4 regions of the Ruminococcus sp. RTP21358st1_G6_RTP21358_211008 genome follow, and region 4 is predicted to be linked to each of the others. Evidence: riboswitches for the same ligand, from Rfam matches in the RefSeq annotation. Region 4 holds a riboswitch; each other region holds the start of a gene.

Region 1 (5,216 bases), on a different contig from region 4:
AAGAAGGGGCAAAGATTACCATCCCCCTTGAAATAACCCTACCCGAAGTTTCTACAGAAGAGATAGAAGCCCTTCCTTATCTGAATCTTCTTGGTACTTATACTACATATGGCGGAGGTACCGAAAACCGTGTTGCCAATTTGAAGCTTGCCGTGGAAGCCTGTGATGGAATGGAACTTCAGCCAGGACAGATTTTTTCCTACAACGATACTTTAGGTCCACGTACTGAGGAACGAGGGTACAGGGAAGCAACTGTAATTGTAGGAGGCGAACATGCCCAGGATATCGGAGGCGGAATCTGCCAGATTTCCACTACGTTGTTTATGGCATGCCTGCAGTCTGATCTGACCATTGTTGAGCGTCATAATCACGCTGCCCGAATTGATTATGTTGAGGATGGTCTGGACGCAGCAGTGGTGTGGGGAGGTCAGGATTTCCGTTTTCAGAATAATACTGCTTATCCAATTAAAATTGAAGCCTCTTACGATGAAAAAGAGGAAGCCGTAACGGTATCCATTTACGGAACCCAAACTGACAATAATACGGTAGAGATTACTACAGAGCATTCCGATCCAAACACCTGTAAAACCTACCGCAGTGTCTACGATGAGAATGGAACACTTCTCCGCACAGATGAAGTCGGGTACAGTAAATACAAGCAATAACCCTATAAATCTATTGATTTCGACATAACGGTCTGCTATAATGAGGTGAATTGAATAAATCCGTTTTCAGTGCCAGACATATCTGTCTGCTACAGCGTGCAGATTGTGGGAATATTTTTCAACACGCTCTAAGAGGGAATCAGGTGAAAGTCCTGAACGATCCGGTCACTGTAACCAGGGAGTAGAATCCAGTGAAACCATTGGTATATTGCTGAGAAGGATGGATTCTGTGTTGATCTGTAAGTCAGGAAACCTGCTGAATTCGTTTAATGAAAGCTTCCGAAGAAAGTACTTCATTCTCATTAATATATTTGATAATACAATATATTGAATTTTTAGTGCCTGTTTTCTCAGAGGAAGCAGGCATTTTTTTGAAATAATCCTGTCAGGATTGCCCATTGTACAAACAGGCTCCAGAAGCAATTGGGATTTATTCAAATTATAAAATAATAGGAAGAATCGAGGAAAAAGAAATGAAAAGAAATTCAAAACGCTTTCTTGCACTGTTCCTTTCCGTCGCGATGACGGTCACTCCTGCTGTACTTACACAGGCAGAAAATGAGGATGCAAACGTACAGGTTTCTGTTACACCAACTCCAGAAACAGAGGCGGAGAAGACTGCTGTTGCTGCTGAGACCCCTGTGCAGGAGAACGCAACAGCTGAGGAAGAAAACACTGACACTACAGTAACTCCGGCAGCAGTGGATGCCTCTGCTGTGAAAGAGACACCTGCTGCTACAGAAACACCTGCCTCTGAGACCACTCCTGAGGTTACTGCATCACCTGCTGAAGAAAGCAAAAATGAGGAAGCAGAAGCTCCACAGCCTACAGCTGCACCAGAAACAACAGAAGAGGGCAAAACCGAAGAGACAGATAAACCAGAAACAAAGCCAGAGGATCTGAACCCAGATGGTTCCAACATGACCATTGACAAGGAAGATAACAGTGCATATAAAATGCTTAAAATCAAAAGCTCTTCTGCTGAATTAAATGGTGATAAAATTAAGATAACCCTCAATACTGACGGAAAGAACTATGAGAAGCTTTATCTTGGTTCTAAAGAAGATCCTGACGAAGCAAAAAATGCAGCAGCAATCGTTGGTACAGAAAATGAAGATGGTTATACTTTCATTTTTGAGGTTCCTGCCAGTGAACAGGTCCAGACTTTCAGCATCGTACCATTTTCTGTAAAAAATCAGAAATGGTACACAAATATGGCTTTGAAACTGAACGTTCCAGGAATGAAAGCCCCGGAACCAACAGCTACTCCAGAGCCAACTGCAGCCCCTGAGCCAACTGCCACTCCACTGCCAACTGCAGCTCCAACCCAGGCACCAGCCCAGAATGAGATTACAGATGCCGGAATCAAGCTTGTAAAAGAAAACGGTGATGAATTTGCAATGTTCGTAATCACCGGTTCCACTGTAAAGGTTTCGGAGGATAAGTATATTGTCACACTTTCTACCGCAAAACAGAATTATGACATGATCTATCTTGGCAGTGCCAGTGACTCTGATAAAGAAGCAAATTCCATCAAAGGAGTAGAGAACAGTGCAGGAGGCTATACCTACACCTTTGAAGTTACTGCAAGCAAGGAAGCTCAGACAATAGCAGTCGTTCCTCATTCCAAGAAGAGCCAGAACTGGTACGCAAAGGGTATATTGACGATTACCGTACCGGCGGTTCCAGGATATGGAGAGGCTGCTCCAACACCGGAACCAACTGTTTCCCCAGAGCCTACCGAAGCACCGGTTGAGACTCCTGCACCAACTGAAACTCCAGTGCCAAGCACAACTCCGGAAGCAGCCAACACCCCAGAGCCAACAGCAACTCCTGCTCCAGGCAGCTGTGCAAGCGGAATTTATAATGTTACAGTAAACTCCAGTTCATCTATGTTCCGTGTAATTGACTGTGTCCTCACTTCCAAAAACGGAAAAATGACAGCTGTTCTTACTTTAAGCGGAACTGGTTACGACTATCTATGTCTGGGAACAAAAGAAGAAGCTGCCGCAGCAGATTCCTCCACCTGGGTTCCATATGTGGCAGACGCAAATGGCAAATATACATATGAGATTCCTGTTGAAGCCCTGGACAATGGAATTGCAGTTGCTGCTTTTTCCCACAAAAACCAGATCTGGTATGACAGAATCCTGACTTTCCAGTCCAGCACTTTGAATAAGATAGGTGACGTACAGGATGATCCGCAGCCAGACACTGCTCCTGACACAACAATCACAGCAACTCCTGCACCCACTGCAAAACCAAATAAAAAACCGACAGCAACCCCTACACCAACAGCAACTCCAAAGCCAGACAAGAAACCGGAAGAGGAATCCAAATACGAATCTGACTTAAGCGGCGGAACAGCATCTGTAAACAGTTCTACTACATTAGCAGATGGAACCTATACTCCTGACAGCTTCTCCTGGTCTGGTGGCTCTGGAAAGGTCAATATTTCCTGTAACAAAGTTACGGTAACAAATGGTCAGGCATATGCGACTATTGTATTCAGCAGTGAATATTACGGTTATGTAAAAGCCAATGGAAATAAATATTACGGTGCATGCGGCGGCGGAACTTCTACTTTCACAATTCCGGTAGCACTGAACCAGAATAATACGATCATTGGTATGACAACCAGAATGTCCCAGGCTCATGAAATCACTTACACCATTTATATCGCTTTAAAGGGTGCAAACGATCCGAAGAAAACAGACAAGGATAACCCGGCAGAGGACAACAGCATGCTTTCCACAGGAAACAAGAAGCTGGATGATTCTGCACCAGAGATCACAGGTCTTGAGTATAAAGACGAAACTACTCTTGAGCATGCAAAATACTTTAAGCTTTATCACTACGCAAAGGGCATTACCCTTCTTGAAGTAGATATGACAACAGATACTGCAAGAAAACCGGAAACTGTTGATTCCGGAAAAGAAAATGCAAAAACAGAAGCTGCTGATTCCCAGGAACTTACAGGTACAGAAAAGCTCTACATGGGCAATGTTGTAAAATACCTGATCGTACCTGAGGGTGCTGTTATCCCTGCAGGACTTGATAAAGATGTAATCGTGATCAACCAGCCGGTAGAATCTGCTTATGTGGCTTCCACAGATGCTCTTAACATTTTGGATAAGCTTGATCTTACAGACAAAGTTACTGCTCTTGGAATGGAAAAAGAGGACTGTACGGTAGACAGCCTTACAGCTGCTCTGGAAGATGGTTCCGTAACTTTTGCAGGAAAAGATGAAGATACAGATTACAAAGCTCTTGTAAAGAGTCAGTGCGGTATTTCTATCCTTTCTTCTGATATTCTCCCGACAGAGGAAGCAGACACAGAAGCAAAAGAAAACCTTCTGAAAGATTCCGCAGAGAAATATTCCACTCTGAAAATCCCGTTTATCGTGGACCGTTCTGCAGATGAAAAGGATGACAATGCAAAAGCTGAGTGGGAAAAAGCTTACGAAGCAATTTTTGTAACTGATGAGGAAGAATAAATTATTATTCTTCACCATATGCACAGTAACAAGAATAATCAGCAGGAGAAAATAAAAATGTATGACAAAAAGCTGAAATATAAAATTTTAAGTATTTTTGCGGCAGCAGTTATGACATTTACTGCCATTACTCCGGTATGGGCAGAAGAGGAGAACCTGGAAGCAGATGCTTCTGGGGAGACTTCTTCTGACACATCAGAAGAAAATGCTGCACCTGAAATTGCAGGTCTAACTTATGAATCCGCCATGGATCTGTCTTTTGCAGAATGCTTTGATGTGTATTATTATAATGACGGTTACAAACTTCTGGACATCCATGATAGTGCCAGATATCTGATCGTCCCAGAGGGCAAAGAGGCACCCGATGATCTGGATCCTGAAATCCAGATCCTTCAGCAGCCACTTGACACCATCTACATGGCAGCCACTTCCCCAATGGCATTGTTCGATGCAATCGGAAGTGTAGACTCCATCAAGCTGTCAGGTCTTGATGCTTCCGGCTGGTATATCCAGTCAGCTGCTGATGCTATCAATAACGGCGAAATGACTTTTGCGGGAAAATACGATGAACCGGATTACGAGCTTCTGGTAGGTGACGACTGTGATCTTGCAATAGAGTCTACTATGATCCTTCATGCGCCGAAGGTACAGGAGATGATCGAAACTCTTGGAATTCCTGTTTTCACCGACCGTTCCAGCTATGAGAGCCAGCCCCTTGGACGTACAGAATGGATCAAGCTTTATGGCGCAATGATGAACAAAGAAGAGGAGGCAAAGACCTTCTTTGACCAGCAGGCACAGGTTATTGAGAAGCTAAAGGACTTTACAAATACGGAAAAAACAGTTGCGTTTTTCTACATCAATACCAGCGGTTCTCCTGTAGTACGTAATCCTAAAGATTATATTTCCAGTATGATCGAGATTGCCGGTGGAAGAAATGTATTCGCAGATCTTCAGGATGACAGTGGAAAAACTTCCGTTGCCATTACCATGGAGGAATTCTATAATACTGCGGCAGATGCAGATTATCTGATCTACAACTCCAGTATTGATG
Region 2 (5,216 bases), on a different contig from region 4:
GTGTAAGCGGAATACCAGCAATAGCAAAAGATGTTGCATAAATTGGATGAGCATGTACAACAGATCCTACATCAGGTCTCTTCTCATATACTCTCATATGCATCTTGATCTCAGATGATGGTTTGAATCCCGGGTTAGCCTGAAGAACATTTCCTTTTGCATCTACTTTACAGATGAACTCTGGAGTCATAAAGCCTTTGGATACACCAGTAGGTGTGCAAAGGAACTCATTGTCATTCAGTTTTACAGAGATGTTTCCATCATTTGCTGCAACCATGTTGCGGTTATAGATTCTTCTTCCGATGTCGCAAATCTGTTTTTTGATTTCGTATTCGTTTACCATGCTTTTTTCCTCCTTAAGCACATTCAGGTGCGGTGGATTATGTATGTTATAGTACCGCACCGGGTAACTTATCATGGCTAGGCATAGCTAGCCTGTTACTTTTTAGGTTATGTTGTAAGTTTACACCATTCCACATTATAAGTCAAGGTTTTTCCGTTGTTTTATGTTGTTTTATGTGGATTTTTTTATAGATTGCTATGTTGTTTTTCGTTGTTTTACTGTTTTTCCCCATTTGGCAGGTATTTTCTAATTCACCGGATCGGAGGCATCTTTTTCCCACGGCATTACATCGCCATCTTCCCTGAGATATTCCAAAATCTCCGGAATGCCCTCCTGCTGCCTGGAGTCTACATAAAAGATTTTTTTACAGCCGGCAAGCTCCAGCCAGGACGTGGCAAGTTTTACATTTGCATCCGGATTGTGGATTTTGGTAACAATTCCAATTACTTCACGGTTGGCCATACAGGTAATGCAAGGTGGAAAAAGGCAATACGGTTCCGTGGCAGATACCAGCAGCCCTACCACATCTGATTCATATGTATACAACGCCAGGGCGTGTCCCAGACCTTTCGTCTGGGCATACTCTCCTGGCGTATCTACGATCACATCAAAATTATTTACATATTGTGTTTTATGATAATGTATTTTTTCACCACGCAGGGCCTGGGTCAAAGTAGTTTTTCCAGCCTCGCTGCGACCGATCAGAACAAGTTTCTTCATATTCTGTCAAGTCCTTGTAATGGGGCATAAAGTAAAGCCCAGTTTATTTCCCACATAGTCCAGAATTGCGCTGGTAGAAGCTTCTACTTCCGACACAGTACCTGTGATGATCAGGCTTCCGCTGAAACGATCAACAAATCCCAGTTCAATGCCAGATGATTTCATCGCAATATCTGCCATAATGATAGCAGTTTCTGCCGGACTTACAGTCATGATCCCAATGGCCGCTCTTGAGTAATCCAGAGATGGATCAAGACCCAGCTTGGTGTAAAGAATCTTATCCGGATTGGCAATGATATGTGCCAGGGAAATCTGCTTGCCTGGCACAAGCTCCTGTACAATTCTCTGTTTCATTTCCGGAGACATATTATCTGTGTATCCCATTTTCTCCTCCTGAATAAAGAGTTTTATTTTCTGATTTGATTATACCTTTCTGCTTTCCAAGTGTCAACAAAAAGCAACACTTCTCTGCATGCGATGTGTGGTTTTTCTTGTACTGTAATGTTGTTTTTATTTGTTTTCTCTGTTTTTTCTTATTTATGATTGACATGTTTTTTGCCCTCTGGCATACTAAAGTTAACTGTAAATGGCTTTTCAAAACACTTTTATAGTGAAATTACCAGCTGCATATATTCACGTAATCTTGACTAGGAGATGATTTTATGTATCTTTCTGATATACACACACATTCTATTGCCAGCGGACACGGCACAACCTGCACCATCAGCGACATGGCAAAGGCTGCTTCTCAAAAAGGGCTGAAGCTTCTTGGAATCACAGACCACGGACCAGCCACTCTGGCTGCAGGAACTTCTTCTTATTTCCGAAGCCTGATCTATTCGCCCAGGAAGCGTTTCGATGTGGAATTATTATATGGAATTGAACTGAATATTCTGGATACCGATGGAAAAACAGATCTGCCACAGGAGCTTCTTGATAAGCTGGACTACGCAATCGCCAGCATGCATTATCAGAATTTCCGTCCTAAGACCAGGGAAGAAAATACTGCTGCTTTTCTGAACGTAATGAAAAATCCGGTTGTAAAAATCCTGGGACACATTGATAATCTCCAGTATGACATAGATTACGATGCAGTTGTAAAGGCTGCCGGTGAAAACGGTGTTCTCCTTGAGATCAACGAAGCTTCCCTGGCGCCTTACGGATATCGGGGCGATACACATGCCAACTGCGCGCAGATTCTGTCCTGTTGCCGGAAGTATCTGGTTCCAATCGTGCTTTCCAGTGACAGTCATGGAACAGAGCATATTGGAGACTTCACTTATGCCGCTGATTTCGTTCATAATGCTATGTTTCCAGAGGGTCTGATTCTTAACAACCAGATTCCGAAATTAAAGATGCTGTTAAGCATACGATAAAAAGGATCCAGCTTGCAGAATTCCAATGGAATTTTGCATTACGCAAAAACTCTCCGAGAAATATAAATGCGTAAGCTTAACTTCGTATATATTCCGGAGAGTTTTTTATACTTATTTCTTTGATTACTCATTTTCATTTTTATGATCTGCTTCTCTTACTTTCTGCATCATCGCTGCAAGTTCCTGATATTTTCCTGTCACATAACCGTAATTTTTCTTCTTATGAGGGAGCTGACAATTCGTGCAATCTTTAAATCCCTTCTCATTATATTTGAAATTTCCGCCGCATTTTTCTCCAAGGGCATAAAGCGGGCAATAGCAGAACAGACAGTTAAAGTCCTCTGGATCAGCTCCTTTATGGCATGGAAAATACTCACATTTCTTATGGCTGAAATAAGCGTATTCTTTGTCTTCCCAATATTTTTTCTCCATATTTCTCTCCTTATCTCATACAACTCAAAACAAAATATTCTTTATATTCTATTTCGTAATGCACAAAAATCAAATGATAAAAATGACTCCCGCTTACAGGAATAGAATATTGCCAGAGCGTGTTTAAAAAAGGCTTTCTGCAAGATGTGCGTCACACTCTGCAGGAGATTACGGAATAATTCTACAAACAGGCTCAGGAAAAGTGTAAAAAAAATACCGCATATGCGGCTTCTGAATCATCGTGATTTAAGAGGGAGCGATGCTACTCCGGGGTAGAATATGATCCGTTCATATATACGCGGAGGGAACGGTTTCATCCGAAGTAGTATCGCCTGCCATTTAATCTGTATAATTCTTCTGAACAGGCGATCATTCCATAAAAAATGTCCACTCACAAAAGCGGACAACATCTCAGGGCTGCGGATTCCCCAAAACTGGTTGTTACACTTTCATCGGAAGTTTAACCTCGCCATACCAAGCAGGTTTCCTGGCTCCAGAATCATCACTTCCTCTCTCCTTCTCATGCGTAAGCACAATGGACTATGAGATTCGCTCCTCTGTTACAGTGACCGGATCGCTCAGGTTTCTCACCTGATTCCCTCTTTCTGCCAGCTTATAGCTGTCAGCACTTAATATGTTCACTATGGAATTATACTAACATCATAGTACCACCGGTCACTGTCTTTGTCAACCCTTTGGAAGGATTTTTGTTATTTTTTTATCAACCTGGTGTTGCTAGTCACGGCGTGACCAGCAGCGTCATTTTTTCCTGAATCTTCTCCACCAGGATTTTCGCTGTTCTTTCATGAGATCTGTGCCCTGGGTGCTGCCTTGATCCAAATTCTCCTTCCTGTGTATCCGGAAGCTTCACAAATTCCACGCGCTCATCCCCTGTTTTTCTTTTATAATTCCCCACCGCTTTCTCAAGCGTAGGCAAAATCTCATCTCCAAGCATTCCATAACACCACAGAATATAGCTTTCTGGATTACATACGCGCAGTTTTCTCAAAAAGTCTTCCACAGCCTTTCCAACTCTGTCCATATTCTTCGTGCCGCTGCTGTCGTTTGTCCCCAGATTCACTACGATCACATCAGGCTGAAACTTCTGGAAATCCCATTTTTCCATAGCACCCAGTTGTTTGTTTCTTTCTCCATTTAAAAGACCGCACACCTGCTCATAATATAGCGGGATTGCCTGCTGCTCATTGCCTTCCCAGGAACAGAAAACGCCCCAGCCGCTCTGACTGATGCAATTGTACACCGCGCCCAGTTCTTTTGCTGCCATATATGCATAATTATCCACGGCATTGAAGCAAAAGGAATTCCATGTCATTTCTTCTCCTGCACCGCTGCCGCCCTCACCAGAGGTAATGCTGTCCCCTATTACCTCCAATCTGAGCTTTGGTGTTTCAAGAGGTAAAAACTCACCGTCAGTTTCAACCTCCAGAAGCTGAAGCAATGTTTTTTCATCTGTGGGAAACGCAGGAGTATCACGAAGAAGCTTTACATTTCTTACCTTATCCCTTTCCATATTACGGAAAAGACAGATTTCCTGTTCTCCCTTATTTACCATAAGCCGTTGGGACAATACGCCGTCTACGATCACATCCACCCATGGCTCAAAAACATCATAATCGGAGCGGATTTTCACCCATATTTCTGTTGCTTTTACATTCAGTTCAATTCCGGAAGCGGTCCAAAATAGTGTTACCGGTTCCAGACTGCCATTCGTTCTTCCTAATATTCTTAAATATGGAATTTCCTTCATCTGATAATGGCTAAGCATTTTTCTCCACCTCTCATCTGGCTATACGAAATATTTATGTTACGATTTTCAGACAATACTTTTATTCTTACTATACTTCTTTTTTCTTTGCTTTTCCACATTATTTTCAGTAAAAAGCCCCTTCCGGATTTTCATCTCCGGAAAGGGCTCACAAATTCATTTATTCAGATTACACAAGACGTCTTACAGAAGTAATCGTTCTGTATGCAGCATTATCGCTGACCTTGATGCCATCTCTGGCATTGGATGCATGGACAATCTGTCCATTTCCCATATAGATTGCAACATGTCCGCCATAGCAGATCAGGTCGCCTGGCTGAGCATCCGCATAGGATACTTCATATCCGGCATTCTGCTGCTCATAAGATGTTCTTGGAAGACTTACGCCAAAGTTTGCATATACACTCTGCACAAAGCCAGAGCAGTCAGCACCACTGGTAAGGCTTGTTCCTCCCCATACATATGGGTTTCCAACAAACTGTGTTGCATAGGATACAACAGAAGAGCCGGAACCTGAAGAACTGCTGGCTGATGAACTGTCAGAAGAACTATCTGAGGA
Region 3 (5,216 bases), on a different contig from region 4:
TAAGGGCAGATTCGTTGACTGCACTGGAGCCTTCGATAATCACACCATCCACCGGGATGTTCTCACCAGGACGGACAACAAAGGTGTCACCTTTTACAACCTGGTCAATGGGAACGGTGGCTTCCTGGCCGTTTCGGATGACAACGGCAGTCTTGGGAGCAAGCTTCATAAGACCTTTTAAGGCATCCGTGGTCTTGCCCTTGGAACGGGCTTCCAGCATTTTTCCAACGGTGATCAGGGTCAGGATCATAGCGGCAGATTCGAAATAGAATTCCATCATGTAGTGCATGACAAGTTCGGAATTGCCGTCAACCTGGGCTCTGGTCATGGCGAACAGGGCGTAGACACTCCATACAAAGGAGGCCATGGAGCCGAGAGCTACCAGGGTATCCATGTTCGGAGAGCGGTGCCACAGACTCCTGAAGCCACTGATGAAAAATTTCTGATTGATGACCATGACGATTCCTGCAAGAAGCAGCTGTACAAGTCCCATGGCGATATGGTTGCCATCAAACCAGGCTGGCAGCGGCCATCCCCACATCATGTGTCCCATGGAAAAGTACATCAGCACCAGAAGAAAACCTACTGAGGCAATAAGCCGTTTCCTGAGGAGTGGCGTTTCGTGATCTTCCAAGGCTTTCTCAGCATCGGAAACGGATTCCGTCTGACCGGAAGCACCCTTCAGGCTGCAGCCGTATCCGGCTTCTTCTACAGCTGAGACAATGGCAGAGGCTGAGGCAGTTCCTTCCACTCCCATGGAATTGGTAAGCAGGCTTACGGAGCAGGAAGTAACTCCCGGAACCTTGTTTACCGCTTTTTCCACACGGGCGCTGCAGGCTGCACAGCTCATGCCGGTGACGTTGTATTGTTCCATAATAAATTCCTCCTTCGAATACAGTGTTTCGATACCAACGGACTGCTCTGCGCATTCGTACTTCCGCAGGCAGGTACACATTCGGAATACGCTGGTATCTCACTTCATTAGCTTCTGCAAAGTTGCAACCAGCTCATCAATGGTTTCGTCTTTACCATCACGGATATCTCTTGCCACACAGGTTCGGATATGATTGGCGAGAAGTTCCTTATTAAATGCATTCACAGCGGCATTTACAGCTGCTGACTGAATAAGAATATCGTTGCAGTAAGCGTCATTCTCCAGCATTCCTATAATACCCCTTATCTGGCCTTCAATACGTTTCAGACGGTTTACCAGCTTCCTGCGTTCTGCTTCGGAACGGTCGGTGTGCTTGGTACAACAGCAGGAACAGACCTTCTTGGTAGGTTCCTGGCTGGAAAGAGTTGCAGGATCGGCTGCGGTGTGGCTGCAGCAGGATTCGGATTTATAATCAGCTGTCATAGGCGGACTCCTTTCCTTATATACCCCTTAGGGGTATGTATTTGATGAAACCAATATATACCCTGGCGGGGTATTTGTCAATAAGTAATTCACAGAAAACCTGAGAATTGCGGCGCGAAACCATGCGAAAGCATGATTCCTGTGTATCGCGAAGCGTGTTGCTATGAACGGAGTGAATAGTAATCTGTTTGAAAAATTATTCCCGCAATCTGCACGCCCCACTTTGCGGTATATTTTGCCCGAATTCAGTTGCCGTAGCCCACTACGGCGCCCTCATCAGGACAAAATCTCCCACAAATTGTGACGCACATCTTGCAGAAAGCCTTTTTCAAACATACTCTAGTTCATAAAAAATACATAAAAAGTTCATAAAAAATATATAATAATATGGTACATATTAAATATCCGAGTCGAATATGTATAATGGTTATAGCGCGAAGGTTGCATCATGAACATGATGCGCAAAAGAGAATCCGGTGAGAGTCCGGAACGATGCCGTCACTGTGTAAGGGAACTGCTTCAGAGCCCACTGGGAAACCGGGAAGGGGGAGCAGTGTTGACCGAAGTCAGGAGAACTGCCTTGGCGTGGAATCTTAGGTCTGCGGTACACAGAACCTGTATTCTCATAACGATACATGAATATTTCCTGAATGTTTTTTGGAAGAAAAGTGTGTATATGAGAATGTGTGCAGTCGCAGAAAATGCGGCTGTTTTTATGCAATGGGAGATTGGTGATAGATTTCCCATGGGATTCTTTATACGTGATTCTATCCGGAAATACAAAAAAAAGAGGAAAAAGAAATGAAAAGAAAATCTTTATTAGCAATCCTTCTTGCAGCTTCTATGGCAGCAAGCATGACAGCAGCAACAGCAACTGTTGCATTTGCAGAGACAGAGGAAGCAGCAGAGGAGACAACAGACGATGCTGAGACAGCTGATGATGCTGAGGCAGCTGACGATGCTGAAGCAGCTGATGATGCTGAGACAACAGACGATGCAGAAGCAGCTGATGACACTGCAGATGCAGATAAGGAAGCGGCTGATAAAGTAGCAGCACTTATCGATGCTATTTATGTTCAGGAGAGAACAGATGATACAGATGAGCAGTGCAAGGAAGCTAAAGAAGCATGGGATGCCCTTACAGATGCTCAGAAAGAGCTTGTAGAGGGAGAAGAGGCAAGTCCAGAGTATTTCGGACGTGACACAGGTGATGCTTCCAAGGATGATCCGCGTAATCAGGACGAGATCGGTGAGAATGAGCTTCTTGTAGTAAGCTTTGGTACATCCTTTAACGACAGCCGTGCAGAGGATATTAAGGGAATCGAGGATGCTCTTGCAGAAGCATTCCCGGATTGGTCTGTAAGAAGAGCATTTACCGCTCAGATCATTATCAACCATGTACAGGCAAGAGATGATGAGAAGATTGATAACATGCAGCAGGCACTTGACCGTGCAGTAGCAAACGGTGTTAAGAATCTTGTAGTTCAGCCTACACATCTTATGCATGGTGCTGAGTACGATGAGATGGTAGAAGCTATTGATGCTTACAAAGATAAATTTGAATCTGTAGCAATCGCTGAGCCAATGCTTGGTGAGGTTGGCGATGACGCTACCGTTATCAACGATGACAAAGCTGCTGTTGCTCAGGCAATCACAGATGAAGCTGTAAAAGAAGCTGGATATGACAGCATGGAAGCAGCTGCAGAAGATGGAACCGCATTTGTATTCATGGGACATGGTACTTCCCATACAGCAAACGTTACATATGACCAGATGCAGACCCAGATGGAGAAACTTGGATTCACAAACGCATTCATCGGTACTGTAGAAGGTGAGCCAGAGGATACAGCTTGTGATGAAGTTATCAATAAAGTAAAAGATGCCGGATTCAAGAAAGTAATCCTTCGTCCGCTTATGGTTGTTGCTGGTGACCATGCAAACAATGATATGGCTGGTGATGATGACGATTCCTGGAAGAGCATGTTCGAGGCTTCTGGAAATTTCGATGAGATTGATTGCCAGATCGAAGGTCTTGGAAGAATTGACGCTGTTGAGCAGCTTTATGTAGCTCATACTCAGGCAGCTATTGATTCCATCGCGAAATAATTATTTTGGTATAAATTGTTATTGCAACAGAACAAAAGCAGCTGCTCCTACACTGTGGGGCAGCTGTTTGAGTAATAAAACAAATACGGTACACACAAGTGCACCGTAAATAAAGAAAAAGCAAGGAGAGTTATTATGAAACGTTCATTAGTCATTTTATTAACAGCTGTAAGTATTTCCGCTATGACAGCAGGAACTGCATTCCCGGCATTTGCAGAAGCCACAGAGGCTGAGGCAGAGGAAACCACAGATGGTGCAGAGAATGCCGCAGACAGCGAACTTGAAGACGGTGTTTATGGTGTAGAGTTTGACACAGACAGCAGTATGTTCCATGTAAATGAGGCTTGCAACGGAAGAGCTACCCTCACTGTAAAGGATGGTAAAATGACCGTTCATATCACTCTCGTTTCCAAGAATATTGAGAATGTTTTCCTTGGAACAGCAGAGGATGCACAGAAAGACGGTGCCGAACTGATTCAGCCTACTATTGATAAGGTAACTTACAGCGATGGCATGACAGAGGAGGTTTATGGATTCAATGTTCCGGTAGAGAAGCTGGATGAGGAATTTGACCTGGCAATCATTGGTAAAAAGGGCAAATGGTATGACCATAAGGTAAGCGTTACGGATGTGCAGGAGCAGACTGAGGAAGAAAAAAATGCAGTTGAGATCGGTGAGGAAGAGAAAAGTGAAGATGCTGATACAACTACAGATGCAGCTGCCGAGGAAGAGAATAAGGATTGATCAATAATCTGAAAGGGACATCACATGAGCGAAAACGGTTCATGCGATGTCCCTTTTTATATTTATTTTGTTTTGCCCTCTCCGGCAAAATATTCTTTTGTCAGCTTCACAACTGTACCGGAAAGCAGGAACAAAGCAATCAGGTTGGGAATTGCCATAAGACCGTTAAATGTCTCTGCAATGCTCCACATCAGTCCAAGGTTGGCAGTTGCGCCAAGGATGGCAACCAGGGAATAAATAACCATAAATGGTTTGATCACTTTTTCAGAGAACAGGAACTCGATGCAGCGGGCACCGTAAAGTCCCCATCCGACTGCTGTGGAAAAAGCGAAGCAGCACATGGCAATTGCTGTAAAAATGGATACCCAGCTTCCATATGTAGAAGTAAATCCAAGGATCGTAAGCTCTGCACCGGCTGCTTTTCCATAATCAACAGCAACGCCGCTGCAAAGGATAACCAGTGCAGTCAGTGTACAGATCACGATGGTATCTGTAAAGACTTCGAAAATACCGAACATACCTTGTTTTACAGGCTTTTTGGTATCTGCACACGCATGGGCAATGGATCCGGTACCAAGACCAGCCTCGTTAGAGAAGATACCACGGGAAACACCTTTTTTTAAACTGGTGAACATACTTAAAACAATGCCGCCTGTTACAGCTCTGGGCTGAAATGCCCCTCTGAAAATAGAAGCGAATACAGCTGGTACATTCTGAATGTTCAGAAGGATAACTCCCAGTCCGAGAAGGATGTAAAGCAGAGCCATAAATGGAACCAGCTTTTCGGTAACATGGCCAATTCGTTTGATTCCGCCAAGAAGGATCATGGCGATCAGAATGGCAATTATGATTCCGATGATCAGGTTGGAAGTAGAAACGGCGCTTTCGCTGATCACGTTATAATTCAGCAATGCAGAATTGATGGCAGTGGTGATAGTATTGACCTGTGTAGCGTTGCCGGTACCAAATACAGTGAGCACGCCGAATGCTGCGAACAGATAAGCCAGCC
Region 4 (5,216 bases):
ACCCCAAGACTTTTTACAATATCCAGAAGCTGGAGCTGGTATTTGATGTCAAGATGGTTGGTAGGCTCATCCAGAATCAGACAGTCTGTTTTCTGTGCCAGAGCTCTTGCCAGAATGATTCTCTGCTGCTCACCGCCAGACAAACTTGAAAAAACACGGTGCCGATAGGGAAGCATTCCCACTTTTTCCAGACATTCTTCCACTATTTTATAATCCTCAGCGTTATCCCGCTCCATGGTTTTCTTATGAGGAGCCCTTCCCATCATTACAATTTCCTGGACAGAAAATTCAAAATTATAGTAGTTATGCTGAGACACCACTGCCAGTGCTTTTGCAGAATCCTTTACCTTATATTCGCTCAGCGGTTTTCCATCCAGCATGATCACACCGGTATCTGGCTTCAGTACACGGTAAATACATTTCAGCAATGTACTTTTTCCACTTCCGTTTGGTCCTATAATTCCTACAAATTCCTTTTCCTTTATGGCTGCGTCAATTCCCTTAAGAATCTCATTTCCGCCAAGCTCCACATGGATATCAGAAGCTGTCAGTTTCATGATTTCTCACCTCCGAATCCATAAGATCTGCGTACCAGCAGATAAATAAAGCAAGGTGCTCCGATCATGGATACCAGGATTCCGATTGGGACTTCACTCTTGGGAATAATGATCCTGGAAGCAACATCTGCCCAGATCAGGAAAATGGAACCGCTAAGTGCTGACAGTGGAAGCATTTTCTTATGATCGGTTCCAAAGAACATTCGTACCACATGAGGAATAATGAGTCCTACAAATCCAATGATACCTGCGGAATATACCACAAAACCGATCAACAGTGCTGTCACTACAAGATACACCTGACGATATCTGTGCAGGTCAGTTCCTAATGTGATGGATACCTCATCTCCAAGCAGCATCATATTGAGAATACGGCTCTGGGTGCAGAAAAACAGGGTTGCTATAAAAACGCAGGGAATAATCACAGCCAGATTTTCCCATTTCGCGCCTGCCAGACTTCCCATCAGCCAGAAAGTAACTGTCTGGATTCCATCTCTGTCGCCCGCAATATAGACAACAAAGTTTGAAAATGCACTGCACACACTTCCAAGTGCTGTACCTGCAAGCAGAAGTCGGACTGAATTTGCCCGGCCTCCTATATTTGCAGTGATCTGTACCAGTACAGAAATAAGGAAGGCTCCGATAAATGCGCAGATTCCAATAGAGTTGGAGCCAAATACGGCTCCAACTCCAAGAAAGATTGCCACTGTTGCACCAAGAGATGCACCAGAGGAAATACCAAGAATATACGGATCTGCAATCGGATTTTTCACAATGGCCTGCATTACCACACCTGCAACTGCCAGACCCATGCCAACGGCTGTTGCAAGAAGAATACGGGGAAGGCGGATAAACCACACAATATCAGACATGGCTCCTACACCATAAACCTCCGGATCCCCGATTCCAAACACTTTATACAAAATTACACTATACACATCTTTCACAGAAAGATCTACAGAACCAATGGTAACTGCAGTCAGAATGGATATCACCAGAAGCACAGTCAGTAATATCACCGCCAGCACATAGATCGGCTTTCCATGAAAAATTCCATTTTTAAAATCCGGTTTTCTTTTCATTTTATTCGTACAGATCCGGATATAATGCTTTTGCAAATGTCATAATTCCATCATAGGTTCTGACACCGCTGCAGTATACCTCGTTCAGGTTTACAGAGAATACTTTGTTGTTCTTAACTGCAGAAAGGCTCGCATATGCAGGGTTATCTGTAATATCAGCGATTGCCTCATCAGCTGTCATAAATCCATCATAGTTGATCATGAATAATACATCCGGATCAGCTGCAATCAGATCCTCTGCACCAACGTTTTCAGAGTTCTCTGCACCAAGCTTCAGCTCTGCACCAAGTGTCTCCGGAATATTTCCGCCAAGTGTCTCTGTTCCATATACACGGAAGGAATCTCCCTCATCCTCAAGAACGGCTACGGATAACGGGTCTGTTCCTTCCACATGCTCTTTTACTTTATCAATCTCACCCTTCATCTGATCAACGATTTCCTCTGCCTTGTCTTCGCAATCAAAGATCTTGCCAAGGTTCAGGATATCCTCATATTCGTCTTCAATTGTACGTGGGAACTCAGAAGCCGGTCCCTTTGCAGAACTGTTCAGGGACATGTATGTATTTACATCTCTCTCCTGCCAGAAGCTTACATCAGAAAGCCAGTCATCACTGAAAGAAGAATACCATGCCGCAATAAAATCAGGCTCCATTGCAACAACTTCCTCTTTGGATGGCTTGGTATCCATATACTGAATCTTGTCAAATTCATCTTTTAAATCCTCACGCACATCACCGTCCAGACCGCAAGCAGCTACGATCTTATCACCGAGACCAAGTGCCAGAAGCTCTTCGATATTGGAGTTTGCATATGCAAATACTTTCTCCGGAGCTTTCTCAAAAGTCATTTCAACCGGTTCGTTCTCATAATTGTAGGTTGTGATTGTTACGGGATAATGGCTGTCTCCATCCTCCGCAAATACAGTTGTTCCCATTCCCAGGCTGAGAATTCCTGCCAGACATAACATTCCTGCTACTGTTTTCATGTTTTTCATGCTTTTTCTCCTTATTTTTTCTTTTGTTTTTTTGTTTTTAAAAGAAAAAAGTCCGCTTCCATGAAAAAGCGGGCATCACAAAAAAACATGATACGAAAGACAGCACTTTACACGGAAGTTTCTTTCTATGAACCAAGCAGGTTTCCTGGCTTACAGCTTAAATCCCCATTCCCTTCTCACATAAAAATGCAATGGATATGAATGTGGCATAACTGAATACAGTGACCGGATCGTTCAGGATTCTCACCTGATTCCCTCTTCTGAAAATAGTGTAAATTTTATATATTTTTCAGCACTTGGCACATTTATTCTTTTAAGCAGAATTATTATAACTTACCCCTTAAATAAAGTAAAGATATTTCTTTAACAATGTTTTTGATTTTGAATGTAATCTAAGCATTCCCTTCCTTACTTATACATCTATTTCCCATACGGTACCGTGTCTTCAGCAACCATACTCAATTCTGGTTTCAGAGAATAGGTATACACCTTGCTATTCTCAGCGTAATTCTCCATATCATTATTATCTGTCCATAGCTCACACTGTGTCATCACGGTCTGCACTGCATCATCCATTCCTTCCGGCGGATAGCGATGCTTTTTGAGCAACCGCTTAATCATCATACGCATTTTCGCTCTGGCAGAATCCCGTTTCTGCCAATCTATTGTCCTGTTCTTACGCAGTGTATCCGCCAGTTCCTTTGTAATAGCAATCAATTCTTCATTCTCATAGAAGTCCTTAATTGCCTGCGGCTTCGTCAGCGCATCATAAAATGCCAGTTCATCAGCAGTCAGCCCAAGCTGATCTCCCTCTTTATGAGCTGTCGCAATCTGTTTTGCCAGATTCAGCAATTCTTCAATAACCTGTTCATTGGTCAACATTCCATTCAGATACGCATTCATAGCACGCTGTATAATTTCACTGAATTTCTGCGATTTTACCACATTTGTATGACGGTAAATCTGCACCTGTTCCGCAATCAGCCTTTTTAACAGCTCTACAGCAAGGTTTTTTTCCTTCATTTTAGAGATTTCCTCAAGGAACTTTGGATCAAAGAGCGAAAATTCCTGATTTATATCTGAGAAAAGGTTAATGACGCCTTCGCTCTGAACACTGGCTTTCAGAAGCTCGTTAATGCGAGCATTCATTTCTGGCAGAGAAATTTTCTTCCCCTCTCCCTGATTCATCAATCTTGTAACAAGCACACGAACGGATTCAAAGAATGCCGCTTCTACACGCAGCTCTTTTTCTGCCAGAGAAGAACACAGCGACAATGCTTGCCTTAGCAGCAATGCCTCTTTCTGGAAATCCTCTCGTTCCTGTTCTTTATTCACAGCGACAATAAAGTTGACCGCACCGCTGATTGCCTTGGAACGCTCCAAATCCGTACCTGTCATAAACTTGGAATAATCATAACCGTGGAACAAATCCCGACAGATAGACAGTTTCTCAAGGAACTTCGGATAGGCAACCTTGGCAACATCTGTATCACCGTAATTCTTCCTATCGCGAGTAGTGTAGTCATTCATTGCCTGCTTCAATGCAGAAGCAATGCCAACATAATCGACAATCAGACCGCCTTCCTTATCTCCAAATACACGGTTTACTCTGGCAATAGCTTGCATCAGATTATACCCCTGCATCGGCTTGTACACATACATGGTTGCAAGAGATGGCACATCAAATCCTGTAAGCCACATATCCACGACAATGGCAATCTTCAGCGGACTATCATTATCCTTAAACTCCTTTGCCAGCTCATCCTTATGGTGTTTATTGCCAATGATTTTATTCCATTCTTCTGGATCTTTGTTACTACCTGTCATAACAACAGCAACCTTATCCGTCCATCCGGGACGAAGTTGCAAGATTCGCTCATATATCTTCATGGCAATAGGGCGTGAGTATGCTACGATCATTGCCTTACCTGTGAGCAGATTCGCACGATAATTTTCATAATGATTCAAAATATCGTCCACAAGGGAGTTGATAGTTTTCTCATTGCCAAGAATGGCTTCCATCTTCCCCAGTTCTTTTTTGCTCCTTTCGATAACCTCTGGATCAGCATTTTTTGCCATAATGTCATATTCTTGGTCAATGAGCTTCAAAGTCTGCTCATCCAGTTTCAGCTTGATAACACGGCTTTCGTAATATACTGGACGAGTAGCACCATCTTCAACTGCCTGTGTCATGTCGTAAATATCTATGTAGTCACCAAACACTTCACGAGTATTGCGGTCTTTCATAGAAATCGGTGTTCCGGTAAATCCGATAAAAGTTGCATTCGGCAGAGCATTGCGGATAATACGAGCAGAACCGATTTTGATTTCACCTGTCTTGACATCGACCTTTTCTTTCAAACCGTACTGCCCACGATGAGCTTCATCCGCCATAACCACAATATTTCTGCGCTCAGAAAGGCAATCAAAGGATTCCTCAAATTTCTGCATCGTGGTAAAAATAATGCCGTTTGCTTTTCTACCGTCCAGTAATTCTTTCAAATGCACCCGGCTTTCGGCATGAACTGGGTCTTGACGCAGAAAATCCTTGCACTTGGCAAATTGCCTGTAAAGCTGGTCATC

Evidence for each region. A riboswitch is a leader RNA that binds a small molecule or an ion and turns the genes downstream of it on or off. The one in region 4 is predicted to bind cobalamin.
Region 1: it holds a riboswitch for cobalamin, as region 4 does, so the genes downstream of both, AB5Z12_RS01635 (hypothetical protein) here and AB5Z12_RS04130 (ABC transporter substrate-binding protein) in region 4, are expected to answer to the same signal.
Region 2: it holds a riboswitch for cobalamin, as region 4 does, so the genes downstream of both, AB5Z12_RS07755 (cysteine-rich small domain-containing protein) here and AB5Z12_RS04130 (ABC transporter substrate-binding protein) in region 4, are expected to answer to the same signal.
Region 3: it holds a riboswitch for cobalamin, as region 4 does, so the genes downstream of both, AB5Z12_RS12555 (sirohydrochlorin cobaltochelatase) here and AB5Z12_RS04130 (ABC transporter substrate-binding protein) in region 4, are expected to answer to the same signal.

The regions. Positions count from the first base shown of each region.
Region 1 is NZ_JBDGDM010000003.1:21,442-26,657, reverse strand. It holds gene AB5Z12_RS01640 (VanW family protein) at 1-665, shown strand, start outside; cobalamin riboswitch at 742-941, shown strand; gene AB5Z12_RS01635 (hypothetical protein) at 1,139-4,162, shown strand; gene AB5Z12_RS01630 (ABC transporter substrate-binding protein) at 4,181-5,216, shown strand, end outside.
Region 2 is NZ_JBDGDM010000014.1:51,852-57,067, forward strand. It holds gene AB5Z12_RS07735 (class II aldolase/adducin family protein) at 1-343, opposite strand, end outside; gene AB5Z12_RS07740 (EutP/PduV family microcompartment system protein) at 590-1,063, opposite strand; gene AB5Z12_RS07745 (BMC domain-containing protein) at 1,070-1,447, opposite strand; gene AB5Z12_RS07750 (phosphatase) at 1,726-2,439, shown strand; gene AB5Z12_RS07755 (cysteine-rich small domain-containing protein) at 2,563-2,871, opposite strand; cobalamin riboswitch at 3,331-3,519, opposite strand; gene AB5Z12_RS07760 (GDSL-type esterase/lipase family protein) at 3,611-4,657, opposite strand; gene AB5Z12_RS07765 (C40 family peptidase) at 4,827-5,216, opposite strand, start outside.
Region 3 is NZ_JBDGDM010000029.1:46,664-51,879, reverse strand. It holds gene AB5Z12_RS12575 (heavy metal translocating P-type ATPase) at 1-874, opposite strand, end outside; gene AB5Z12_RS12570 (metal-sensing transcriptional repressor) at 974-1,357, opposite strand; partial or broken gene AB5Z12_RS12565 (DUF6783 domain-containing protein) at 1,519-1,629, opposite strand; partial or broken gene AB5Z12_RS12560 (DUF6783 domain-containing protein) at 1,606-1,707, shown strand; cobalamin riboswitch at 1,779-1,955, shown strand; gene AB5Z12_RS12555 (sirohydrochlorin cobaltochelatase) at 2,159-3,463, shown strand; gene AB5Z12_RS12550 (hypothetical protein) at 3,599-4,207, shown strand; gene AB5Z12_RS12545 (sodium:alanine symporter family protein) at 4,270-5,216, opposite strand, start outside.
Region 4 is NZ_JBDGDM010000007.1:25,211-30,426, reverse strand. It holds gene AB5Z12_RS04140 (ABC transporter ATP-binding protein) at 1-557, opposite strand, end outside; gene AB5Z12_RS04135 (iron ABC transporter permease) at 554-1,639, opposite strand; gene AB5Z12_RS04130 (ABC transporter substrate-binding protein) at 1,641-2,633, opposite strand; cobalamin riboswitch at 2,751-2,948, opposite strand; gene AB5Z12_RS04125 (type I restriction endonuclease subunit R) at 3,054-5,216, opposite strand, start outside.